4 regions of the Geobacillus sp. C56-T3 genome follow, and region 3 is predicted to be linked to each of the others. Evidence: predicted binding sites of a transcription regulator. Region 3 holds the regulator's gene; each other region holds the start of a gene.

Region 1 (3,114 bases), 760 kb from region 3:
GGAAGTTGTCAGTCGCGTCGCTGCCCGTTGTGCGTTAAACGACATCCATATTCACGAAGTGCCGACGGAGGAGATCATCCGCAATATTTATGAGGAAGGTGCGGTTCATGGGTAAGTATGTCGAAATGGTCCGCATCCGCTTTTTAATGATGCTCGCCTACCGGACAAACTATTACACTGGCATTTTGATTTACGCCATTAACATCGCAGCGTATTACTTCCTTTGGTCGGCTATTTATGGCGGTAAATCATCGATGCAAGGGATGTCGCTTGGGCAAATGACGACGTATGTCGCCATTTCCTGGCTGGCGCGGGCGTTTTATTTTAACAACCTTGACCGTGAAATCGCCATGGAAATCCGCGATGGAAAAGTAGCGATTGAACTGATCCGCCCGTACAGCTATTTAGGGATGAAAGCTGTGCAAGGGCTTGGCGAAGGGTTGTTTCGCCTTTTCTTTTTATCGCTGCCTGGGCTTTTGGTCGTATCGCTTTTTTTGCCGCTTCAGTTTCCGGGACACGCCAAAACGTGGCTCGCTTTTGGCTTGTCGCTTCTATTCAGCTTTATCATTTTTTCGGAGCTGAACTTGCTTGCGGGGGTTGTGACGTTTTTTACGTTCCGAAATGAAGGGTTGCTTAGGGCGAAACGGTTTATTATCGATCTATTTTCCGGTCTTATTTTGCCTTTGTCGTTTTACCCGGATTGGGCGCAGCAGCTCATGGCGTATATGCCATTTCAAGCCATTAGCTATATTCCAAGCATGATCATTACGGAAAGCTTCCAAGGCGCCGCTGTAAGCGATGGATTGTTCACGCAGGCGGCGTGGTGCGTGCTGTTATTGTTTCCGATCGCGCTGCTATGGCGGGTGGCGAAAAAGCGGCTTGTTGTGCAAGGGGGGTAGACATTGTTTTACGTATCTGTTTTTTTTCAATATATGGCCCAGTACATGAAGACAAAATTGCAATACCGCACTGATTTGCTCATTGAATGGTTGTCCGACTTAATGGCGCAGGCGGTGAACTTAGTGTTCTTGCTTGTCGTGTTCGGCCATACGACACTGCTTCACGGCTGGTCGCGCGATGAGATTTTGTTTATTTACGGTTTTTTTCTTGTTCCGTATGCCGTATTTGGCGCCTTTTTTAACCTTTGGGATTTTAATGAACGATATATTGTGCAGGGGGAAATGGATCGCGTGTTGACGCGCCCGCTAAACAGCCTGTTTCAAATTGTTTTGGAGCGGATGGAGCTCGAATCGTTGCTTGGCGCTGTGCCCGGGCTGATCATTATGCTGTATGCCGGCAGCCGCTTGTCTCTTTCATTTCATTGGTATGATGTCTTCGTGTTTATTTTGTTTGTCATTGGCGGTGCATTGATTTATGCCGGCATTTTCATTTCATTGGCGACGATCAGTTTTTTTGCCGACGCCCGCACATCCATCATGCCGATGATGTACAACATCAGCAGCTATGGCCGCTATCCGATCGATATTTATCATCGCGTCATCCGCTATATTTTAACGTGGGTGCTGCCGTTTGCCTTTGTCGGCGTTTATCCAGCTGCTTATTTTCTTGATAAAAAGGAATGGTACAGTTATGCCTTTTTCACCCCAGTGGTCGGCATGGTTTGCTTCACCGTTTCGGTCATGCTTTGGAACGCCGGGGTGAGGCGATATCGCGGGACGGGGAGCTAGGCGCCCCGCCCGTTTTTGTTCATTTGCCATCAAAATGACAAACAATGGTCAAGCAATCGACACAACCTTGTCTGTATCGTTAGCATGTTATGGCGTAAAATAAAATGTGAATATATTCACAAAAAGGAAGAAGAGGTGAATAGTGATGAAAAACGGGAGAGGAAATCGGGTAGCGGTCGTCGGCACCGGGTTTGTCGGCGCCAGTTATGCGTTTGCCTTAATGAATCAAGGGATTGCCGATGAGATCGTGCTCATCGATGCAAATGAAAACAAGGCTGAGGGCGATGCGATGGACTTAAACCATGGGAAAGTATTTGCGCCGAAGCCGGCTGACATTTGGCACGGCGATTACGATGATTGCCGCGATGCCGATTTGGTTGTCATTTGCGCCGGCGCCAACCAAAAACCGGGCGAGACGCGGCTTGATCTTGTGGACAAAAACATTGCCATTTTCCGCTCGATCGTTGAGTCGGTCATGGCATCCGGATTTCAAGGACTGTTTCTCGTCGCCACCAATCCGGTCGACATTTTAACGTACGCGACGTGGAAATTCAGCGGCCTGCCGCAAGAGCGAGTAATCGGATCGGGCACGATTTTGGACACGGCGCGGTTCCGCTTTTTGTTGGGCGACTATTTCGCCGTCGCCCCGACGAACGTGCACGCCTATATTATCGGCGAACATGGCGACACTGAACTCCCGGTCTGGAGCCAGGCTGATATCGGCGGCGTGCCGATCCGCAAGCTGGTCGAGTCCAAAGGGGAAGAAGCGCAAAAAGAGCTCGAGCGCATTTTTGTCAATGTGCGCGATGCCGCCTACCAAATTATTGAGAAAAAAGGAGCGACGTACTACGGGATTGCTATGGGGCTTGCCCGCGTGACGCGCGCCATTTTGCATCATGAAAATGCCATTTTGACCGTTTCCGCTTACTTGGACGGCCCATACGGCGAACGCGATGTCTACATCGGTGTGCCTGCTGTGATCAACCGAAATGGCATCCGCGAAGTGATTGAAATTGAACTTGACGAGGAGGAGAAAAAATGGTTCCACCGTAGTGCTGCGACGTTAAAAGGTGTATTGGCGCGCTATTTTGCTCAGTAAAGCGCAACGATTGGCTTCGTCTGACGGGACGCTGGCTTGTCAAATGGGTCGGGCGATCCGGTGGAATACAGGAGTGCTGCCGATTCAAGCAGGGTTCGGAGGGTCATGCGGTATAATCGCCCGGTTGTCCGCGTATATATGAACGACGGACAAAAATGGGGGGAACGTGATGGATTACGCCTTCCTTGGCGTTGTTGCCGCCGTACTGCTCGGCAGCATCACCTCGCTTTGGACAGTGCGCGTGCAAGCGACGCATCGCATGTCACTCGATAGCTTATGGGTTCTCGTCCAATGGTATTTAACGATGTTGCTCGGTTTTGCCATGAT
Region 2 (3,114 bases), 1.3 Mb from region 3:
TATTGCTCGTTTTGTCAAAAGCGTGATGTACGTCAAGGTGAAGAGCGATGTTATTTAATTTCCACTGAAGAAGTGCCGTATTTTTTATCTGAAATGCCAACTTATCATGGACACTTAATTGATGTGGAAATGAGCACAGCGCTTATCCTTGAACAAGACGGTGCAAAATATTATTTGCTTGTACTTCGTGACCAAACGGTGAAGAAAAAAGAAGAAGAAGTACTTCATTCCAAATGGATGGTGAAAAAACTAACAGAAGCAAAAGAGGAAGAACATAAACGTCTCGCACAAGAATTGCACGACGGTGTTGGTCAGTCCCTCTACAGTATTTCTATTGCTTTAGATAATATCATACAACGTATACAGGATGAAAAGTTACACGCATATGTCAAAGAGGTACGCGAAGAACTTGGTCGTGTCATGGAGGATGTGAAGCTATATGCGCAACAACTTCGTCCGAAAAGTTTAGACGCACTTGGGCTCATTCCGACCATTCAATCGCTCATTCATTCATTTCAATCAAAAATGCCAAATATGTCGTTTTCACTTCAAACGAATGTATACACGCGCTTGTCGCCAACAGTGGAAATTAATCTTTACCGTGTCATTCAAGAAGCATTGCATAATGTCATGAAGCACGCAAAGGCAACAGAGGTATGTATAACAATCGAACGAGTGGGGCAAGAATTACACGTATCTATTAAAGATAACGGAGTTGGTTTCGAGGTTGAAGAAAAACGCGAAGGACTTGGCTTAAAACATATTCAAGAGCGTATTTCCCATTTAGGTGGAGAAACAATCATTACGTCTGCGCCAATGAAAGGAACAACGATTTTTGTATGTGTACCAATAGAAGGGAGTGAAGAGGATGAAAGTGTTGATCGTTGATGATCATGATTTAATTCGCAAAGGCATTCGACTACTCCTAGAAGGATTTCCGGATGTTGAAGTCGTTGGAGAAGCAAGCAACGGTTGCGATGCGATTACGCTTGCGTTGAAGCACCATCCTGATGTTGTTTTGCTAGACCTTTCTATGCCGACAGGGCTTGATGGATTTACAACCGCAAAAACAATCATGGATGAACTGGATACCAAAATCGTTGTTTTAACCATGCACGATGAAGAAATATATGTGCAAAAAGCCCTTCAACATAACATTCATGGCTACTTGTTAAAAAATAGTCAAACGAACGATTTGTACAAAGCATTGAAAGCGGTATGTCGAGGAGAACGGTTTTACCGTACACATATCCCACAAGAGAAACTAGAAAAAATAATCATGGAAAAAGAACCGAGATCTCCTCTTACAAATCGTGAGCGGGAAATTGTTCGGTTGACATTTTTAGGATATACCAATAATCAAATTGCGAACAAATTAAAAATCAGTCCTAAAACAGTTGAAAGCCATAAAGCGAACATTATGCAGAAGCTTGGTATTAAGGAAAAACATGAGCTCATTCAATACGCTTTAAAAAATCAGATTGCAGATTTAGTATAATTTATAAATTTTAGTGATCATTCTATGCATGTGATTTGAGATAAGGGGTCCCGATTCTTTGCTTTTCACAATAAATATGTGAAAAATGTCACAAATTATTCGCATTTGTAAGGGATAAGACGAGGATGTTTTGTGGGATAATAAAAATGACTAGTTTGTGATATTTATCATAAAATTTGTTGTGCATGAATGTCGATGGGAGAGGATGATCGTGGGGAAACGGCAAGAAATATGGCTTGTATGGATTAGTTTTTTGGCGGCGGCAGCCGTGTTTGTTTCGTTGATCAGCCGACTATTTTCTTAGGGGGGATGAACCGTGCGCGAATACGATCCGGTGTGGTTCAGCCGCGTATTGACCGAGTTAACATTAACGTTCCATATTATTTATGCCACGATCGGCGTCGGGATTCCGCTTATGATCGCCATCGCCCAGTGGGTCGGGATCCGCAAAAACGATATGCATTATGTTTTGCTCGCCCGCCGTTGGACGCGCGGCTTTGTCATTACAGTGGCGGTCGGCGTTGTGACCGGGACGGCGATCGGCTTGCAGCTGTCGCTTTTATGGCCGCATTTTATGCAGCTGGCTGGCCAGGTGATCAGTCTGCCGCTGTTTATGGAGACGTTCGCGTTCTTTTTTGAGGCCATTTTTCTCGGTATTTATTTGTACACATGGGATCGATTCGAAAACCAGAAAAAACATTTGCTTTTGCTTATTCCGGTGGCGGTCGGTTCTTCGGCGTCCGCGATGTTTATTACGATGGTGAACGCGTTTATGAACACACCGCAAGGGTTTGCGCTGAAAAACGGTGAGATTGTCAACATCGACCCGATCGCGGCGATGTTCAACCCAGCGATGCCGACGAAAGTCGCCCATGTGCTGGCGACGGCGTATATGACATCGGCGTTTGTTCTTGCTTCGATTGCTGCTTGGCATTTGCTCAAAGGCAACAGGCACATTTATCATCGCAAGGCGCTTCATTTAACGATGAAAGCGGCGTTGATTTTTTCGATAGCGAGCGCCCTTGTTGGCGATTTGTCAGGAAAATTTTTGGCTGTCTATCAGCCGGAGAAGCTCGCGGCCGCTGAATGGCATTTCGAAACGAGTTCCCATGCGCCGCTTGTGTTTTTTGGTATGCTTGAAGAAGACGGTGAAGTGAAATACGCGCTGAAAATTCCATACGCCCTTAGCGTCCTAGCCCATAACCATCCCGGCGCCATTGTGACCGGACTGAATGACATTCCAAAAGATGAGCGGCCGCCGCTGTACATTCATTATTTATTCGATATGATGGTGGCAATTGGCGTATTTTTAATGTTGGTCGCAACGGCGTATTGGCTCGGGTCGGTTTTTCGGTGGAAATGGACGACGAAAAAATGGTTTTTTGGCCTGTTAGCGGCGGGAGGGCCGCTGTCAATGATCGCGATTGAGGCCGGATGGTACTTGGCGGAAGTCGGACGGCAGCCGTGGATTTTGCGCGGCTATATGAAAACAGCAGAGGCCGCGACATCATCTGCCCATGTCGATATGATGCTTGTCTTGTTTTGCCTGCTATACCTCGTGTTAGGAATCGCAAGCGTAATAGTCCTTGTTCGTTTGTTCCGCCGCAACCCGGTTG
Region 3 (3,114 bases):
GGCGATTTCTTCTTGCTGTTTCTCGTACCGTCTTAACTCTTGTTCGTATTGCTCGGCCCGCAACTCCAAATAGCGGCTGTAGTTGCCGGCATAGTGTTTGAGCGTGGCATTCGACAGTTCGTATACGTCGGTGACGATTTTGTCTAAAAAGTAGCGGTCGTGGGAAACAACCAGGACGGCACCGGGATAGGCTTGCAAGTACTGCTCCAGCCAGGCGAGCGTCTCAAGATCCAAATGGTTCGTCGGCTCGTCCAAAATCAATAAATCCGGCTTGGACAACAGCAATTTCCCAAGGGCAAGCCGCGTCCGCTGTCCGCCGCTTAACGACGAGACCGGCGTTGTTTTATAATCATATGAGGAAAACTGCAGCCCGTGCAAAACGGAGCGGATGTCGGCTTCGTATTGGTAGCCGCCTTGTTCTTTGTATTGTTCTTGCAGCTCGTCATACGTTTTCAGCGTTTTTTCATAGCGAGCTGGATCGGCGAGTACGTCTGGGTCGCCGAGTTGCATGCTGAGTTCGGCGAGCTGTTTTTCGAGTCCTAGAAGCGGGGTGAATACCTCAAGCATTTCGTCCCAAATGGAACGCGGCGAGTCGAGCCCGCTGTTTTGCGCCAAATAGCCGATTTTGATATGGTTTGGTTTGATGATTTTGCCGCTGTCGAAAGAGAGTTCACCGGCGATGATTTTCAACAATGTCGATTTTCCCGCTCCGTTGCGGCCGACAAGGGCAATTCGGTCGCGGGACTGTATTTCTAGTTTTATATTCGATAAAATAAGGTCAGCGCCGAAATATTTCGTGAGCCCGTGCACTTGCAAAATGATCATGTCCGTCACCTCGCGAATAGTTTAACGTAAGTCGCGAAAACGGTCAAAGACGAATGATGAAAAATCGTGTATAGTGTATAAATGGAGGAGATTGTATTGTCATCGTTCACTCATTTCAATGAACAAGGGCGCGCGAAAATGGTTGATATTACGCACAAAGAAGATACTGTGCGAGTGGCTGTGGCGCAAACGAGCGTGACTGTCAGCCGGGAAATTTACGAAAAAATGACGAGCAATGCGATCGAGAAAGGGGATGTGCTCGCCGTCGCTCAAGTGGCGGGGGTGATGGCGGCGAAGAAGACAGCTGACCTTATTCCAATGTGTCACCCGCTTATGTTAAAGGGTGTGGACATTGCTTTTGCTTGGGAAAACGATGGAGAAGCGCATAAGCTCGTCATCACGGCAACGGTGAAAACGAAAGGGAGCACAGGAGTGGAAATGGAAGCGCTGACGGCCGCTTCGGTCTGTGCGTTGACAGTGTACGATATGTGCAAGGCGCTTGATAAAGGAATGGTCATCGGTCCGACGTATTTGGTCGAAAAAACGGGCGGGAAGTCTGGCCATTACCGACGGAAAACCGATTAGCTAGGGGATGAGATCATGAGCAACGAACAACCGAAAATTCCGCAGGCAACCGCCAAACGGCTGCCGCTTTACTATCGGTTTTTGAAAAACTTGCACGCTTCCGGCAAGCAACGCGTCTCCTCTGCCGAGTTGAGCGAGGCGGTGAAAGTCGATCCGGCGACGATCCGCCGTGATTTCTCCTATTTTGGCGCGCTTGGCAAAAAGGGATACGGGTATAATGTCAATTATTTGTTGTCGTTTTTCCGCCGGACGCTTGAAGAGGATGAGGTGACCGAAGTCGCCTTGTTTGGCGTCGGCAATTTAGGCACCGCCTTTTTAAACTATAATTTTTCGAAAAACAACAATACGAAAATCGTGATGGCGTTTGATGTCGATGAGCGGAAAGTAGGGACGACAGTCGGCGGGGTGCCGGTCTATCATCTCGATGAGTTGGAGGAGCGGCTTCACGAAAACATCCCGGTCGCCATTTTAACCGTGCCGGCCGCCGCGGCTCAAGCGCTGACCGACCGCCTTGTCGCGCAAGGAATTAAAGGCATTTTAAACTTTACTCCGGCGCGGTTGAACGTGCCGAACCATATTCGCGTCCATCATATCGATTTAGCCATTGAGCTGCAGTCGCTCGTCTATTTTTTGAAAAACTATCCATCGCCATCGTAAAAAGGATCTTCACCACAAAGTGTGCTTGACAAAGAAAGAAGATGATGATAGTGGAAACCAAAATTGCACTTCTCCCTTTTTATTCCACATCCTTCTTAGGGCAACATTGCTATCATGTTTGCCTTTAAAAGTCAAGTACATCTTTTGGTGATGAACCCGTAAAAAGGAGAGAACAACACATGAAATATTTGTTGCTCGTTGCTGTGATTTTGTTGCTGTTTGGCACGAAAAAGCTACCGGAATTAGGGCGGTCGTTCGGCCAGTCGCTTCGCGAGTTTAAAGACGCCACAAAAGGGCTCGCTGATGACGAAGAAACGAAAACCGACCGATGACAAGGCAGGATGGGGAAACAATGAATGACAAAGAAATGTCAGTGTATGAGCATCTGGGTGAACTGCGAAAACGGCTCATCATCGTGCTCATCTTTTTTGCTGCGGCGCTTGTCGTTAGTTTCTTTTTTGTCGATGATGTCATTTTGTATTTGCAGCGAACGGCCGAGGCGAAGCATTTGACCATGAACGCCTTCCGCCTCACCGATCCGATTAAAGTGTATTTTCAGTTTGCCTTTGTCATCGCGGCTGTACTGTCGGCTCCGGTGCTGTTGTATCAAATTTGGGCGTTTGTCAGCCCCGGTCTGTATGAAAAAGAGCGGAAAGTGACGTTAAGCTATATCCCGGCGTCGATCGTTCTTTTTTTAGCAGGCGTCAGCTTCGCTTATTTCGTCTTGTTTCCGTTTGTCGTTCGATTTATGAGCCAGCTGGCTGACCAACTAGGGGTTCAACAAATGATCGGCATTAATGAATATTTTCAGTTTTTGCTTCAGCTCGTGCTGCCGTTTGGCATCGTGTTTCAGCTGCCGATCGTCGTGTTGTTTTTCACCCGCTTAGGGCTTATTACGCCGCAGCTTCTTGTTCGCATCCGCAAGTATGCGTATTTGGCGCTGCTTATTTTAGCGGCAGTCATTACGCCGCCGGATGTGCTGTCGCAAGTGATCGTCATGATTCCGCTCACCATTTTGTATGAAGGAAGCATTTGGGTGGCGCGCAT
Region 4 (3,114 bases), 990 kb from region 3:
GGCAAGAGGGGCAAACAGCGCCTTTTCGGCCATTGTCAAAAAAGAACTGGCCGATTATTTGACGAGTTGGCGCATGATCATTTTAATCGCCCTCATCTTGCTCACTTGCTTCGGCTCGCTATATACGGCGATGACGACGATCCGGGACGCGTTGGATTCCTCGGAAGAGGCCAAGGAAATCGCGAAAGGCGCCTACTTGTTTCTAAAATTATTCACCGTCTCGGACGGAACGTTGCCTTCGTTTCTGACGTTTGTCAGCTTTCTCGGGCCGCTGCTCGGCATCGCTCTTGGATTTGACGCCATCAATTCGGAGCGGAATCGGGGGACGTTAAGCCGGCTCATGGCCCAGCCGATTCCGCGCGATTATGTGATCAATGGCAAGTTTGTCGCTGCGCTGTTGTTGAATGCTGTTTTGTTTCTTTCGCTCGGCCTGCTCGTGATGGCGTTGGGCATTTTGGTCTTGGGGATTCCGCCTACTTTCGAAGAGTTTGCCCGCATGGTCTGCTTTTTGTTGTTATGTCTTGTGTATATCGCCTTTTGGCTGAATCTCGGCATTTTGTTTTCTGTTGTCTTCCGCCAGGCTGCGACATCCGCGTTGTCGTCGATGGCCGTTTGGTTGTTTTTCAATCTTTTCTACTCGATGATCGTGGAAGTATTTGCGAAATCGTTTTTGCAGTCTGACGCCATTACGTCCGTCGAGCAGGCGGTCGGCCGTCAAGAGTTGGTGCTTGGTCTCATGAGATTGTCGCCGAGCTACTTGTTCAATGAATCAACAACCGCCTTGCTTTCGCCGGACGTCCGAACGCTAGGGATCGTCACGGTGGAGCAAACGGCCGGCGCTGTTGCGGCCCCCTTGCCATTCTCGCAAAGTTTGCTGCTCATTTGGCCGCAGGCGACCGCGCTCATTGCCGCCACTCTCATCTGCTTTGCGATCGCGTATTGGTTGTTTATGAGGCAGGAGATACGGGCGAGTGGGTGAGAAAACAAGTTGTTTGCCGTAGACGGGGCGGAAGAGATGTGTGCGCCCAACAGCGTTTCTTATCGTTCGTATGTGAAAAACGTTTTGCCAAATCGTGTCCGTTCCTTTTGGGGACGGGCTTTTTCTTTTTTTGGATGTGACAAAACCGTGACAACGCTTGTGGCAAAATGGTGACAACAGGCAAGAATGTGATCAACCTCACAAATCCGTTTCCTTCTCCTGCGTATGATGGAAGTACAAACAACGTCACAAATTTTGAAAGTTTGGGAGGGGCTTTTCATGAATAAACAAAAGGCGCTGCTGCCGATTACGACGTTCGCCATGATGTTTTCATTCGCCGTGTGGGCCGTGTTTTCGCCGCTTGCGAGTACGTTTCAACAAATGTACGGGCTGACATCGACGCAAAAAAGCATTTTGGTCGCCATTCCCGTTTTGCTCGGTTCGGTGATGCGGTTGCCGCTTGGCATTTGGACGGACCGGATCGGCGGGCGCAGGCTGTTTTCGCTGCTGCTCTTGTTTCTTGTCATTCCGCTTGTTGGCGCAGGGTTTGCAGATTCGTATGCGATGCTTCTGTTTTGGGCGTTTTTCATCGGCATGGCCGGAACGTCGTTCGCCATTTCGGTGACGTTCGTTTCCCGCTTGACTCCGCCGGAAAAGCAAGGGACGGCGCTTGGGATTAACGCGATGGGCAACTTCGGCACGGCGGTTGCTGCGTTTTCCGTTCCATCGATTGCCGCAGCGTTTGGTGTGCCTTGGGCTTTTTGGGGGATGATCATTCCGGTTGTCGTCATGCTCGTTCTCGTTTGGTTTTTCACACCGGATATGCCGAAACCGAAACAACAAAAAACGGTGCGTGAATCGCTGTCGGTATTGAAATATAAACATACGTGGACGTTGTCGCTCTTTTACTTCGTTACGTTCGGGGCGTTTGTCGCTTTCGGCATTTACTTGCCGTCGCTGCTCGTTGACTTGTATGGGTTGACGCCGGTGGATGCTGGGATGCGCGCGGCTGGGTTTACTGTACTCGCTACGCTTGCGCGGCCAGTCGGCGGCTATCTTGGCGATAAAATCGGCGCTGAACGGGTGTTGACGTTCGTCTACGCTGGAATGACAATCGGCGCGTTGGTGATCGCGTTTGGAATGGAAAATATTTGGGTGATGACAGCGGCTTGTTTGTTTGTGGCCGTGATGTCTGGGCTGGGCAACGGTGCGGTGTTCAAACTCGTGCCGCAGCTGTTCCCAGCCGAAACGGGCGCCGTCACCGGCCTTGTCGGCGCCTGGGGCGGACTTGGCGGCTTTTTTCCGCCGATTGTCATGGGGATCATTAAAGATGCAACAGGTTCGTACGTGCTCGGTTTTCTGCTCCTTAGCTTGTTTACCCTTATTTGCTTCTTGCTGAACCGGCTCGTATTTGGCAAAAAAGCCGGCGAACCGGCGAAGCGGTTCGCTTCTTGAATGGAATACCGTATAGAGAGGCTGAAAGCTTGTTCGCTTTTAGCATCTTTTTTTATTTGGGCGTGTTTTTCTGTTATTCAATGTGAGTATGCGTTTCACTATTGTTACATGATTAAAATATATTGCTCATTATTTCACAAATCATTCAAACATGGCTGTCTGTTGGTGATACAAGTCACCAGGGAAGAAGTGAAAATGCCGTACGTTAAAGGTGTAAATCAAATCATCTAAGGGGGGAGAACGATGAAACAAAGGATGTCTTCGTTATTGTCCGTCGCGTTAGCCGCTTCGCTTCTGGCCGCATGCAGCAATGGGGGAGGAGGAGAGGCAAAGGCGGAGAAGAAAAACGGAGCAGCGGCCTCTGCGCAACAGTCTGCCGAAAACGTGTTAGCCGCCCACCAAGGCGTCAACCAAGCGCCAATGCCGTTGAAAATGGAGCGGATCGGCCCGCATGATGTCCGCGTTGAAATGACGGCGCAAGTCACTGACATTGAAATCGACAAAGGGAAAACGTATAAAGCTTGGACGTTCAACGGCCAAGCGCCAGGGCCGCTCGTTGTCGTCAATGAAGGGGATACGATCCATTTTACGCTGAAAAATATGGATCCTGCCATTCCACACAGCATGGATTTTCACGCCGTCCATGCCGCTCCGTCGAAAGACTTTGTTGACGTGATGCC

Evidence for each region. The regulator Rex, encoded in region 3, represses fermentation and respiration genes when NADH is low (regulators of the CRP and FNR family bind a similar motif). The targets are predictions, from matches to a motif close to TTGTGAAATATTTCACAA.
Region 1: GC56T3_RS15585 (L-lactate dehydrogenase) is a predicted target of Rex. The motif match lies at 1,793-1,810, and genes of this name have one in related genera.
Region 2: GC56T3_RS07635 (cytochrome ubiquinol oxidase subunit I) is a predicted target of Rex. The motif match lies at 1,575-1,592, and genes of this name have one in related genera.
Region 4: GC56T3_RS14355 (nitrate/nitrite transporter) is a predicted target of Rex. The motif match lies at 1,166-1,183, and genes of this name have one in related genera.

What each region holds. Positions count from the first base shown of each region.
Region 1 covers NC_014206.1:3,138,506-3,141,619, reverse strand. Annotated here, with positions in the region: gene GC56T3_RS15600 (ATP-binding cassette domain-containing protein) at 1-115, shown strand, start outside; gene GC56T3_RS15595 (ABC-2 family transporter protein) at 108-899, shown strand; gene GC56T3_RS15590 (ABC transporter permease) at 903-1,688, shown strand; gene GC56T3_RS15585 (L-lactate dehydrogenase) at 1,834-2,787, shown strand; gene GC56T3_RS15580 (potassium channel family protein) at 2,957-3,114, shown strand, end outside.
Region 2 covers NC_014206.1:1,507,551-1,510,664, forward strand. Annotated here, with positions in the region: gene GC56T3_RS07625 (PAS domain-containing sensor histidine kinase) at 1-888, shown strand, start outside; gene GC56T3_RS07630 (response regulator transcription factor) at 869-1,498, shown strand; gene GC56T3_RS07635 (cytochrome ubiquinol oxidase subunit I) at 1,815-3,114, shown strand, end outside.
Region 3 covers NC_014206.1:252,229-255,342, forward strand. Annotated here, with positions in the region: gene GC56T3_RS01375 (ABC-F family ATP-binding cassette domain-containing protein) at 1-825, opposite strand, end outside; gene moaC (cyclic pyranopterin monophosphate synthase MoaC) at 922-1,410, shown strand; gene GC56T3_RS01385 (redox-sensing transcriptional repressor Rex) at 1,426-2,067, shown strand; gene tatA (twin-arginine translocase TatA/TatE family subunit) at 2,247-2,399, shown strand; gene tatC (twin-arginine translocase subunit TatC) at 2,420-3,114, shown strand, end outside.
Region 4 covers NC_014206.1:2,908,785-2,911,898, reverse strand. Annotated here, with positions in the region: gene GC56T3_RS14360 (ABC transporter permease) at 1-979, shown strand, start outside; gene GC56T3_RS14355 (nitrate/nitrite transporter) at 1,259-2,434, shown strand; partial or broken gene GC56T3_RS14350 (multicopper oxidase domain-containing protein) at 2,678-3,114, shown strand, end outside.